Regions from separate parts of the Brochothrix thermosphacta DSM 20171 genome, predicted to be linked through region 1. Evidence: predicted binding sites of a transcription regulator. Region 1 holds the regulator's gene; the other holds the start of a gene.
The links. Region 1 encodes LexA, which represses DNA repair genes until DNA is damaged. Its sites were predicted from a motif close to CGAACATATGTTCG; they were not measured.

Region 1 (4,424 bases):
AATATTCACTCGATACTATTGATAAAGAGCTCGCTGAAATTGTTGCTTTAGGTATACCGTCAGTGATTCTTTTTGGACTTCCCGCAGAAAAAGATGCCATCGGAACGGGTGCTTTTCATACGCATGGTATTATTCAAGAGGCCACACGTTACATTAAAACGCGTTATCCTGACTTGATTGTAATTGCAGATACATGTCTATGTGAATACACAGATCATGGCCACTGTGGTGTGATTGAGGGAGAGACCATTTTAAATGATGAGTCGTTAGCAATCCTCTCTCAAACAGCAGTTTCACAAGCTGAGGCAGGTGCAGATATTATCGCTCCGTCTAATATGATGGATGGTTTTGTGTATGCAATTAGACAAGCACTTGATAAAGCGGGATACGAAAATATTCCCATTATGTCGTATGCTGTGAAATATGCCTCTGCTTATTATGGTCCATTTCGTGATGCAGCAGACGGTGCACCTCAGTTTGGTGATCGTAAATCGTATCAAATGGATCCTGCCAATCGTCGTGAAGCAAAACGTGAAGCAGCATCAGATGTCGCTGAAGGGGCGGATTTTCTAATCATAAAACCAGCAATGGCGTATATGGATATTATTCGTGATACTCGTAATGCACATGATTTACCCATTGTCGCTTATAACGTGAGTGGTGAATACGCCATGGTTAAAGCAGCTGCACAAAATGGTTGGATTGAAGAAGAGAAAATAGTAATGGAAACACTTTTGGGTATGAAACGTGCGGGTGCAGATATCATCATGACGTATCATGCGAAAGATGTTTGTCGTTGGATCGATCAAGCTTAAAAAGGAGGGAAGCCCATGGCACGAATCATTGTGACTCGAATGCCTCATCAAGCAGCAACTTTGTGTCAGTTGATCAATGAGACAGGTCATGAAGCCGTTCTTTTCCCTGTTCTTAAAATTGAGCCTCTAAATCAGGCTGAAATCACAAAAAAATTACGTGCATTAACGGCTGCTGATTTTGTTGTATTCACGAGCCAAAATACCGTTCATCGGGTGTTAGATAGTGGACCCAATAGACAGTTCAAAGCTATTTCAATCGGTCCGGCAACATCGCAGGTATTAGAATCTTATGGTCTTAAACCTGTGATTGAAGCTGCTGATTTTATATCAAGTGGATTGTTTGAGGTTATAGCACAACAACTGAAAGATACAGATCGGATATGGTTACCGCAATCTGCACGAGCAACCAATGAATTAGCAGAAAAGTTAGCGACTGTTTGTGAGGTTGAACATACAAGTGTCTACACTGTCGTTGAAGCAAAAAGAGAACCGTTTCAATTTAAGGCAGATGATACGGTTGTGTTTACAAGTCCTTCGGCTGTTATTGCTTTTATTAACTTATTAACTGCTGAAGAACATCAGTTGTTGTCTCAATTGACATTATTATCGATTGGACCAGTGACAACGGCTGTTATTGTAGAAAAGGGATTAAATGTTGCTTATGAAGCGCATCCTTATCATATAGAAGGTTTTCGTTCGTATTTCAAAAACCAAAAAAAGGTATAAAACAATATGTTTTATACCTTTTTGGTGTAATTAAATAAAAGTGGCAAAGCGATTATCCCATATATTTTCATAAAAACGCACCGTATTTTCTGCACTCATAAAAGCATTAGAATAAGTTGTTGTGCCACCTCTTAACATTTGGATTAAATAACCCAGTGCATGAGCATTTTTTACAGTTGCATCCACACAATATTCGGTTTGAGCACCACAAATTTCGATACGGTTTATATGTTCTTGTTCAAGCAATTCTTTTAAATTAGTCTTATAAAAAGAATTGGCATGTGTTTTTTGAATATAATGAGTCGCTTTTCCCTTGTCCAACGAGGGGATGACTTCCCAAGGGGACTGTCCTTGAATCAAATCTTCGTCAGTATGTTGAACAATGATGATGTTTTTCCCTTGAGACGTATAATCAAGCATACGTTTATTTATTAGAGTAACTAATGAAGATAGATTGAAAATTTCTGTGTCGTTGTAACACACGCCATTCTGTAAATCGATAATGATTAGAGCATCAGCTAAAGGCTTCATCAAAGGACCTCTTTCTTTTTTAATAATGAAATTATAGCATAAATAATTTTAAAGCATTAGCAATGTCATTCATGATTATAGGTATTTTAAAAATGATTTAGTATCCAAAAAAAGAGAAATAAGCAACAAGCTGCCTATTACTCTTTTTTTAATTGTATTAATTATTGTATTAAGATAATTAACCGATGTAGCGAAAGAAAAGGCTACATTTCTCTAAATACACCTACAACTTTACCAAGAATAGATACATTTGGTAAGTAGATGGGTTCCATCGAATCGTTTTCAGGTTGAAGTCGTATACGGTTACTTTCCTTAAAGAATCGTTTACAAGTTGCTTCGTCATCCTCTGTCATAGCAATAACAATATCGTTATCGTAAGCCGTATTTTGTTGGCGGACGATTAATTTATCTCCATCCAAAATACCTGCATTTATCATACTTTCACCGTCAACTTTTAGCATGAATAATGTGGCATCATTGACAAGCATTGATTCAGGAAGCGGGAAGTATTCCTCAACATTTTCTATTGCAGTAATAGGAACACCAGCTGTTACTTTACCAACCAATGGCACATTCACAGTGCCAACTTTAGGTGAATCATCCATTATTTCGATTGCTCTTGGTTTAGAAGGATCGCGTTTGATTAGCCCTTTTTGTTCAAGGCGTTCAAGGTGACCGTGTACAGTAGAACTTGATGCAAGGCCAACTGCTTCACCGATTTCTCGAACAGAGGGCGGATAACCTTTTGATTTTACTTCGTCTTTTAAAAATTCAAATATTTCACTTTGACGTTTAGAAAGTTTCATAATTACACCTCTGTATGGTTTTTTGTATCTTTAGTATACCATTTGCTCTTGACAAATACAAACGTTTGTTCTGTTTTTGTGTTGACAAGAACAAATGTTCGGTATATGATATAAATACGAACATACATTCGACTGGGGGATTTAATTTATGAAAACTTTAATATCACGTATTTGGACTAATTTTTCTTTTGTTATTATCTTTACACTTATTAGTGCTTGTTTTTTCCTAATAGTAGGTTTTAAAACAGCTGGCATAGATGAAAGTAAGTACGAACAATATACTATTGTAGAATCAGATAACCTTTGGACAATTGCTGAAAATTACGCCTCGTCAACTAAAGAAGTACAATCAATGGTGCAATGGATGAGTGAGAATAACGACCTTATTAATGAGAATAAATTGGAAGCGGGCACTAAAATTTACATTCCTGTAAAAAAACAACAGACTGCTGATGAAATCATGTATGCAAATAATGATTAGTCTTTTGAAGTTAATGCATTAAAACTAAATTGAATAAATAAAAACGCTACAATTAACACGATGTTAGTTGTAGCGTTTTTGTATAAAACCCCTTAGTTAAGACAGTTGATATCCTCTTCAGTCTGTACCTTAAATTCCTTATATTCGGTTGAAGCGATAAGTTCATCGTTCAATGTTATTTTTTGAAGTCGTTGGTTGCTATAAACAGCAAAATAAAAACTTAATGATTCGGCGCACATGTAGCTACTGTAACATGTGTAGTCAGGTTCACCTTGTGGATCAATCACCACTCCATTAGGAATACTAACTGATTCCAGAATATGATGAGATAAACTGACGGCTTCAATTTCATTTTCGGGTTGTTTAGAAAAGTTTCTTAAGTAAGCCACTCTCACAAAACGAGCAGGAGGGGTATAGTCACCTGGTAAACCAAATGTACCTGATCCTTGACTGAAAGCTGACAGTTCTTTATTTGCCAGAGTAATCGGTTCATGTTGGTGAGGTGTCACTGTGATGTAGTTGCGTAAATTTGTTTCGTGCCAAGAATAGTCAGGACTATTCGTCATCACCCCGATAGAATCTTCAATGATATTTAAACCATTGGGCATCGGTTCAACAATAATTGTTGCTCCTGTTTTATCAGAAAAGATAAAATGTAGAGGTGGCAATTTACTGATAATGGGGTTGGTATCATTAATAAGTGTAATAGATTCTAGTAACTGTGTTTTGACATCTTCGACCGTTGTTGCTTGCGATAATATGTAGGGGATAACTTTATCAGGAGAAATTGCGAGTGTTTCGTCTGCTGCTGTGTCTTTATAAGTTGCGTAACCTGGAAAATAGAGGGTTGCTCCCATAAGACCTTTTTCATTAATACCATCAAAAAGAATCGGTGAATTATTTAAAATTTGCCCCATACCGATAAAAGCAAATTTTGATGTTGTTGAATCTGACGTTGTATAAGTTAAATCAAATGTTTTGTTGCGTGGAACAAAAACAACTTGTTCCGCCATTTCGATTCCAAAGTCCATTGTTCGAGAAAGCAAATGTTTATTATCTTTTGAT
Region 2 (4,424 bases), 140 kb from region 1:
TTATACTGTTTTCCCAGTTGAAAATGCTGGTATTTTTAAACAAGGCTTAACAACGATCGTACCTATCATCGGTGGCGGAGAACGTCTAGGAACATTAATCCTTTCACGATTAACTGAAGGTTTTAATGATGATGATTTAATTCTTGCTGAATACGGCTCAACTGTTGTTGGGATGGAAATTCTACGTGAGAAAACAGAAGAAATCGAAGAAGAAGCTCGCAGTAAAGCAGTTGTTCAAATGGCAATCAATTCACTATCATACAGTGAACATGGCGCTATCGAACATATCTTTGAAGAATTAGGTGGAAAAGAAGGTCTACTTGTTGCATCAAAAATCGCTGACCGTGTAGGTATTACGCGTTCGGTTATTGTTAATGCGCTTCGTAAATTAGAAAGTGCTGGCGTGATTGAATCACGTTCACTCGGTATGAAAGGGACTTATATTAAAGTTCTTAATGACAAATTTTTAGTAGCGCTTGAAAAAACACGCATGTAATCAGTAATATCTTAATTTAATAATACTTTGGATCATGCCGCTTGGTGAGATTTTGACTACCGCAAAGGAACGATCTAATAGATTGTTCCTTTTTGGTTTGAAAAGAATGTTAGGAAGGAAGTTGACGATGAAGACAATTAATGAAACAGAAATTAGAGTGCGTTATAGTGAAACAGATCAAATGGCCGTTGTTTATCATACAAATTATCTTGTTTGGTGTGAAATTGGTCGAACTAATTTAATTTCGCAATTGGGATTTGATTATGTACAAATGGAAGAACAAGGTTTTTTAGCACCGGTTTTAGATGTGCATTTGCAATATAAAGCTCCGTTACGTTATGGGCAGTCAGCTATTGTTAAAACTTGGATTGAAACATACGATGGCTTACGCACCACTTATGGCTACGAAGTGAGAGTGAAAGAAACAGGAGAACTTTCCTTGTTAGCAACAACGCAACATGCAATTGTTACAAAAGAAAAATTCAAACCTGCATCATTTAGACGTCATTTTCCGGAGTGGGATAAAGTTTATAAAAAGGAAGTTGAGTAAATGGCTTTTGGAATTAAGCGTTCAGAGTTAAATGATTGGAAAAAACGTGTCTCGCAAGGAGAAATAGCCTTTTTAACACATTGGTGGCAAGATAAACGTTTCCCAGGTGTAAAGAGTTTTACAAAAGTTGGCTGTGCCGACCGCGAGAAATTAATTGAATGGGGCCGTCAATATGGTTTACAGCCTGAATGGATGGATTTGAAACACGAAGATTTCCCTCATTTTGATTTATTTGGAGATAATCAATACCATATATTACGTGCTGAAGGCTTAGAGGCAACATTTGAAAGATTTGACATCACTTTATCCGAAGGAGAGACAAAGATGACGACACACACACTTATAAACGATAAAGCGAGCATTAAAGTGGCAACGCTAGGTGCAGAATTGCAATCCTTTGTTCTAAAAGAAACGGGAATAGAATATTTATGGCAAGCAGACCCTGCTTATTGGGGACGACACTCACCGATATTGTTTCCTAATGTAGGCCGCTTAAAAGAAGACTGCTTTTATTTTGAAGGCGAACGTTATGAGCAGCCACAACATGGCTTTGCACGAGATAGTGAGTTTACATTGTTAACATCCTCACCGACTCATTTATTATTTGAATTAACAGAGTCTGAAAAAACGTTAAAGAACTACCCGTTCCGTTTTAAATTACACGTGGGTTATTACTTGGATGGGGCAACTTTAAAAGTTGAATGGACGGTTGAAAACCCTGCGGATACTGATTTGTATTTTTCAATTGGAGGGCATCCAGCCTTTAATATTCCATTAGAAGCGGGTAAAAAGTTGGCTGATTATCGCTTGGCTTTCGATGCGCCGTATACAGGAGAATTATTAGGGTTAAAAGGCCCGTACTTAGAAGCGTCAGAACGTCATAAATTAACAGAAACACCTCAACAATTTATTACTTTAGAAAAAAGTTTATTTGAAAAAGATGCATTGATTTTTGATGACTTAAAAACGATTAAATTAGAGGATCAACTCGGTCGTCATGGCGTGTGCGTGAACACTGCTGAAATGGCATTTGTCGGTGTCTGGTCTCCAACTGATGCTGCGCCATTTATATGTATTGAGCCGTGGCAAGGCATTGCAGATACGGTAGATACAACGCAAGATTGGACTAAAAAATTTGGATCGCATCAATTAGCGCCGCAACAAATTTATAAAACAGCTTATGAAATCACACTTTACTAGTTTTTTAATAAATGTAGTTGAGTTGAGCTGAGCTGAGCTAATACGAACAAACACCGCTTTAGGGCAGGTGTTTTTTTGTATAAAAAAAGCACTGATAATATGTCAATTACCAACGCTTTAAAAAATTAAGAAGTTTTTTTACTAGATTTAAATTTAATTTTAGATTCGGTACCATTCTTAATACGTGAGATGTTGGCGCGGTGACGGTAAAGAATAAAGATTGTCAGAATCGCCATAACGATAATTAACACGTAGTCCTTTAAGAAGATGCTAGCGATTAAACCAACAACAACGGCAATCATTGAGCTAAGTGACACGTAACGTGAAATAACTAGAACGATTACAAACACAGCCATGAGTACTAAGAAGACGCTTGGACTATACCCAAGCAGAATCCCTGCAGAAGTTGCGACAGCCTTGCCGCCACGAAGTTTTGCGTAGGCTGGGTAAATATGCCCGATAACCGCGAAAACACCGATGAGTAAGGGATTGATTGGGACATGAAGCCATACAGGAAGCAAAGTTGCCAAGGTACCTTTTAAAACATCGATTATCATTACGACAATACCCGCTTTAACACCTAGTATTCTAAATGAGTTAGTAGCACCTAAGTTATGACTACCATATTCTCTGATATCTTTTTTAAAGAACCATTTTCCAATCCATAGTCCGGCAGTAAACGATCCAATTAGATAGGCAACAAGCATTAATCCAATAACTTGTGCAATAAATAGCATACGAATTCCTCTTCTCTTTAAAAATACTTAACAAGGTAATTATAGAGTATCTCTGTCATAAAAGAAACGTTTATTTTCACCAAGTGTGCTAGAATAGGGGACGGGACCAATAGACTGTTTTGTCACAGTAAACAATCACGTAACGCGACAAAGAAACACCGTTGCTTTTATCATCATAACTGCCGATAAGTAGTGAAAATGATAAGGCGGGGCATTTTTACCGGTATAGAGTACGACGATTAAACGATTGTAGTGTCATAATTAATGGTGAATTTTAGTAGATATTATAAAATTTTAAAAGATGTCGATGATTTTTTTGCGACAATCGGTTACACTTAAATTATCGATTCTAAAGTAAAGCTGTGATTTAATTGCTGAATATGCCGTAAGTATTGAGGGAGTTATACCCGTCCGTCAATGGCTTTATTTGACAAGCGAGTCTTATTTTTGCTATTTTTAATAACGAACGCACGTTTGTGAAAGCAAACATCACATGATAGAAAGGCGCTGTTAAGCATTGGTAAAACAAACAACTGAATATAATGATGATGCAATACAGATATTAGAAGGATTAGAAGCTGTTCGAAAACGTCCAGCAATGTATATTGGTTCAACCGATGCGCGAGGTTTACATCATCTTGTGTATGAAATAGTAGATAACTCTGTTGATGAGGTCCTTTCTGGGTTTGGTCAAAAAATTGAAATTACAATAAAAAAAGATAATAGTATCGTCGTAAGTGACGAAGGACGTGGTATGCCTGTTGGTATGCATAGTTCTGGTAAACCAACAGTTGAAGTTATTTTAACTGTGCTTCATGCTGGTGGTAAGTTTGGTCAAGGTGGCTATAAAACATCTGGGGGCTTACACGGTGTAGGTGCATCTGTTGTTAACGCTTTGAGCGAATGGTTAAAAGTTACCGTTTATCGTGATGGGTATGAGTATGAACAAACATTTAAAAACGGTGGGGTACCAGTCACAAAACTTGTTAAGCTGGGAAAAACTAAACGCAATGGAACAACGTTGCATTTTAAACCAGACCCAACCATTTTTTCAACAACAACTTATAATTATGATGTTCTTAGCGAACGTTTGCGCGAATCAGCTTTCTTGCTTAAAGGCGTTGAAATTATATTAACGGACGAACGTGAAGCAGATAAGTCAGAAACATTCCTTTACGAGGATGGAATTGCTGCGTTTGTCAGTTATTTAAATGAAGATAAAGAAGGCCTACACGATACAGTTGTGATGGAGGGCGTTCAATCTGAAATGGAAATTGAAATGGCTTTTCAGTTCAATGATGCCTATTCAGAAACAATTCTTAGTTTTGTAAATAATGTACGTACAAAAGGCGGGGGAACGCACGAAGCTGGAGCTAAAGCGGCAATGACACGCGTCATGAATGAATATGCTCGCCGTACAGGTATGTTAAAAGAAAAAGAT

Region 2: parE (DNA topoisomerase IV subunit B) is a predicted target of LexA. The motif match lies at 3,447-3,460, and genes of this name have one in related genera.

The regions. Positions count from the first base shown of each region.
Region 1 is NZ_CP145608.1:1,399,301-1,403,724, reverse strand. It holds gene hemB (porphobilinogen synthase) at 1-815, shown strand, start outside; gene V6S17_RS07115 (uroporphyrinogen-III synthase) at 831-1,541, shown strand; gene V6S17_RS07110 (cysteine hydrolase family protein) at 1,572-2,072, opposite strand; gene lexA (transcriptional repressor LexA) at 2,276-2,878, opposite strand; gene yneA (cell division suppressor protein YneA) at 3,027-3,359, shown strand; gene V6S17_RS07095 (choloylglycine hydrolase family protein) at 3,452-4,424, opposite strand, start outside.
Region 2 is NZ_CP145608.1:1,256,718-1,261,141, forward strand. It holds gene codY (GTP-sensing pleiotropic transcriptional regulator CodY) at 1-496, shown strand, start outside; gene V6S17_RS06495 (acyl-CoA thioesterase) at 624-1,046, shown strand; gene V6S17_RS06505 (aldose 1-epimerase family protein) at 1,047-2,246, shown strand; gene plsY (glycerol-3-phosphate 1-O-acyltransferase PlsY) at 2,372-2,983, opposite strand; gene parE (DNA topoisomerase IV subunit B) at 3,501-4,424, shown strand, end outside.